2 regions of the Streptomyces sp. IBSBF 3136 genome follow, and region 1 is predicted to be linked to the other one. Evidence: riboswitches for the same ligand, from Rfam matches in the RefSeq annotation. Region 1 holds a riboswitch; the other holds the start of a gene.

The links. Region 1 has a riboswitch for cyclic di-AMP ahead of V7E45_RS14665 (C40 family peptidase). Riboswitches for the same ligand answer to the same signal wherever they lie in the genome.
Region 2: linked by a shared signal. The riboswitch ahead of V7E45_RS05495 (transglycosylase SLT domain-containing protein) and the one ahead of V7E45_RS14665 (C40 family peptidase) in region 1 are both predicted to bind cyclic di-AMP.

What each region holds. Positions count from the first base shown of each region.
Region 1 covers NZ_JAJSZC010000055.1:17,831-20,026, forward strand. Annotated here, with positions in the region: gene pcrA (DNA helicase PcrA) at 1-581, opposite strand, end outside; cyclic di-AMP (ydaO/yuaA leader) riboswitch at 866-1,033, shown strand; gene V7E45_RS14665 (C40 family peptidase) at 1,042-2,145, shown strand.
Region 2 covers NZ_JAJSZC010000015.1:33,994-36,189, reverse strand. Annotated here, with positions in the region: gene V7E45_RS05500 (polyprenyl synthetase family protein) at 1-245, opposite strand, end outside; cyclic di-AMP (ydaO/yuaA leader) riboswitch at 778-961, shown strand; gene V7E45_RS05495 (transglycosylase SLT domain-containing protein) at 965-1,444, shown strand; gene V7E45_RS05490 (HAD family hydrolase) at 1,480-2,196, opposite strand, start outside.

The DNA of each region.
Region 1 (2,196 bases):
TCGAGGTCCCGGCAGACCAGGGCCATCAGGCGCTTGCTGTCGGCGGCGTCGTAGATCGAGAAGGACGAGGTGAAGCCGAGCCTCTTCGACTCGCGGCGCAGGATCCGCACGCACGCGCTGTGGAAGGTCATGACCCACATCGCGTTCGCGCGCGGGCCGACGAGCTGCTCCACGCGCTCCTTCATCTCGCCCGCGGCCTTGTTGGTGAAGGTGATCGCGAGGATCTGGCCGGGGTGCACCTGCCGCTCGGCGAGCAGGTGGGCGATGCGGTGGGTGAGCACCCGGGTCTTGCCCGAGCCGGCGCCGGCGACGATGAGCAGCGGTGAGCCGGCGTGGACGACGGCCGCGCGCTGGTTCTCGTTCAGCCCGTCGAGGAGCGCGGCCGCGTCGAGCGCGGGGCGGGGGGCGCCGTCACGGTAGTGGGCGTCACGGTCCGGCGGCACGTCGAACTTCCCGCCGAACAGATCGTCCGGAACGGGCTCCGGCGCGTGATCGTCCTCGGGCGGCGGCGGGTGTTCCTCCTCGTGCCCACGAGGGGCCTGGAGGTCCGCCAGGAAGCTGTCGTCAAAGAGGCTGCTCATCGCTCTACGAGTCTAGGGCGCCGCACCGACAACCGGTCCCCGCCCCTGAAACCCGGCCCGCGCGGGGTTCGCAACCGGACACGACGCACCGCGGCCGGTCCTCACGCCGCGGGGGCCGACATGGCCCTCACGCTGCGAAAGCGCCCTGTCACACCGGTGTGAAACATGGGCCAGGTCACGGAAATGTATCGGACATAAGGCACACCAACCTTCACAGGAGTCACACGAGTTGGCTAGGTTGCCGTCAGGCCGCACGCACCCCTTCCGGCGAACGTCGCCGGGCGTCGTGGCCTCCGCCGAGTCCGGTGCGCCTCACGCGGCCGGAGCCGGGGACCCACCGATCCCGGGGTGAATCGGCCGACTCCCGACCGGGACGACGCCGTAGGGCAACCCTTCCGAACCACCCGCCCGAACCCGACAGCTAACCCGGTAGGCGGCACGTTGGAAGGAGTCGCCACCCTTGGCGTCGCACCGCAAGCCGCGGCCCGGCGGAAGTGGACCGGGTCTGCGCACCCCCGCTCTCGCCACCGCCGCGTTCACCTCCGTGGCCGTCCTGTCCCAGACGGCCGAGGCGGCCCCCGTCGACGACGGCAGGCCGAGCGTGGAGGAGATCGAGAAGAAGATCGACGAGTTCTACCGGCGGGCCGAGTCGCCGGCCGCGCCGTCCGAGGACACCCAGGAACGGACCGGACGGCAGTGGGGCCGGCTGGACTCACTGCGCGGGAAAGCGGCGTTCAGCGACGGCCCGCAGGAGCCGGAGCGGGACCAGCGCCCGCCCGACTACTTCCACCAGACCCGGCTGATGGACCGGCTGGCCTCGACGGTGAAGAAGCGCCAGGAGACCGCCAGGAGCACCGAGACCGACGCCGAGGCCCCGGTTCCGGGCCCCCCGGCGCACGCCCCCGAGCGCGCCGGAGCCGCCGGCCGGCGGCAGGAGGCCGCCCCCGCGGCCGCACCGGCGTACGACCCGAAGACCGCCAAGGCGGCCGTCCAGCACAAGCTCGCCGCCGCCCGCGGACTGCTGGCCCGGCTGACCGCCCCGGCGGAGCCGCCGCCGGCCCCGGCCCTGGCTCCGACAACGGCCCCGGCACCTGCCCCGGCTGCGCCCCTGGCCCAGGCCCAGGCCCCGACACCGGCCGAGGCCGGACCGCGCGGGCCGCGGGAGGCCGCGGCACCGTCGTACGGGACGTCCCCGGGCGGGCGTGCCACCAGGGCCGGCCTGGCGATCGCGTTCGCCCGCGCCCAGATCGGCAAGCCGTACGTGAACGGGGCCAGCGGGCCCGGCTCCTACGACTGCGCCGGTCTCACCCGGGCCGCCTGGAAGGCCGCCGGTGTCATCCTGCCGCGCACCGCCCGTGCCCAGGCCGCCCTGGGCACGACGGTCCCGCTCGCCGACGCGCGCCCCGGTGACCTGGTCTTCTTCCACGAAGACCTGAGCCATGTGGGCCTGTGCACGGGGGACGGGACGATGATCCACGCGCCGGGGCCCGGCGCGTACGTCCGCGAGGAGTCCGTCCAGCACGGCGGCGACCGGGTCGTCCACAGCGTGGTCCGGCCCGCCTGACGCGCGTCCGCGCGTCCGGACGCCCGGATGCGCGGACGTACCGTCGTCGTC
Region 2 (2,196 bases), on a different contig from region 1:
ACGACGGCCGACGGCACGATGCCGGGCGCGTGCCGGTCGCCGAACTGCGCCGCGAGCATCACGAGCAGCGGCCGGAACCGCTTCCCACCGGCCCTGACAAGGTGCTGCGCGGCCTCCGTGATGAACGGGACCTCGCTCTTGGTGGCTTCGAGCAAGCCTTCCTCGACAGCCGCCAATCCGGCCTGGACATCGGCTTCCAGAGCCTGGTCCCGCACGCTCAGCCCGAACGGCCCGACGACGGTCACGAGGGGTCTCCTGTCTGCTGGTGTCTGCTGCGCGATTACACGGTTTGTCGATAGGTCGCTGCCATCACTCAAGTCAGCGTATCCGGTCCTGTTTCGATCACCGATAGCGCCCACCGGTCCAGCCCGGGCGGTATCGGATCACGGCCGGTATGTTTTCGATCATCTGATAAGAGCTGAGTTCTACCGACTTACGCCGAACTAGTCCATTTTGTCGCGAACTGCGCGGTGGCTGGATTACTCCTTTCGTGCCATGGCCAGCGAATGTCTCGAATCCCCCATGTCTGATTTGATACGCTTTGCCATTTCGTGAGTTGGGTCACGGTCGCCCGTGTACCCGAACGATCGCGCCACCCCCGGTCCGCCCTTGCCGCAGTGGCCAGTTGAGGGTTGGCAACCGCAAAGGATCAAGTACCCCATAAGGCACAGACCAAGGTCAACTAGTGCTTTATGTGAATCCGACGCTTGTTCCGGACATGTGCTCTCGCATAGCTTCCGGGCCTGTCAGGCGAACGCCGAATCCTGCCGCGTCTGACACCACCCATCGACGAACTCATTCGTACGGCAGGAGCGGGGGAACCAGGTAAGTCGCCGGACCGGACGGCACACGTCGCGCCGGGACGGCTAGGGGTGAAGTCGTGCCTCCCCCCAGGGGCACGGCCGGGCACCTCCCCGCCCGAACCCGACAGCTCACCCCGCAGGCGACGGAGAGGATGTTCGCCATGCCTGCTGCCGCCCAGCGCCGCACCAACCGTCTCTTCCGCACGCTCGCCGTCGCCGGTACCGGTGCCGCCGTCCTCGCGCTCCCCCTCATCGGCGCGACGGCCGCCTCCGCCGCCACCCCCGCCGCCACGACCGTCTCCACCACCCCGGCCGGGTACCCCAACAACCTCGACGGCTGGATCCGCGAGTCCCTCGCGATCATGAAGGAGAAGGCCATACCGGGCACCTACAACGGCATCTACCGCAACGTGATCCGTGAGTCGTCCGGCAACCCGAACGCCATCAACCTGTGGGACTCCAACGCCGCCGCGGGCATCCCGTCCAAGGGCCTGCTCCAGGTCATCGACCCGACGTTCACCGCGTACCACGTGGCCGGAACGTCCTTCAACATCTACGACCCGGTCGCCAACATCACCGCCGCCTGCAACTACGCGGCCAAGCGGTACGGGTCGATCGACAACGTCTTCGGCGCCTACTGACCGGCACCGGTGACTGATCACCACTGAGGTCCCGGTCAGTCGGTCGGGAACAGTCTTTCGAGGACGACGGCGATGCCGTCGTCCTCGTTCGACGTGGTGAGCTCGTCGGCCACCGCCTTCAGCTCGGGATGGGCGTTGGCCATGGCCACACCGTGTCCGGCCCAGTCGAACATCGGAATGTCGTTGGGCATGTCGCCGAAGGCGAGGGCCCGGCCGGCGGCGATCCCCAGGTGGTCCGCGGCCAGTGCCAGCCCCGTCGCCTTGGTCACACCGCACGGCTGGAGTTCCACGGTCCCCGGACCCGACATCGTGACGGTCGCGAGCGAGCCCACCGCCGACCGCGCGATCGACGCCAACTCGTCGTCCGACAGCGCCTGGTGGCGCAGCAGCACCTTGCTGATGGGCTCGCTCCACAGGTCGTCGCGCCGGTCCACCCGCACCGCGGGCAGGGTCGGGTGCGGCATCAGGTACCCCGGTTCGATCAGGGTGAGCCCGTCCACGCCGTCCTGGTCGACGGCCGCGTAGACCTGGCCCACCTCGGCCTCGATCTTGCCGAGCGCGGTCTCGGCCAGTTCCCGGTCCAGCCGGACCGACCACAGCATGCGGTCCGTCCCGGCGTCGTACACCTGCGCGCCCTGCCCGCACACCGCGAGCCCCGTGCAGCCGAGCGCGTCCAGCAGGGGCCGTACCCGGGGGGCCGGCCGGCCGGTCACCACCAGGTGCCGGGCGCCGGCCCGCGCCGCCCGTTCGAG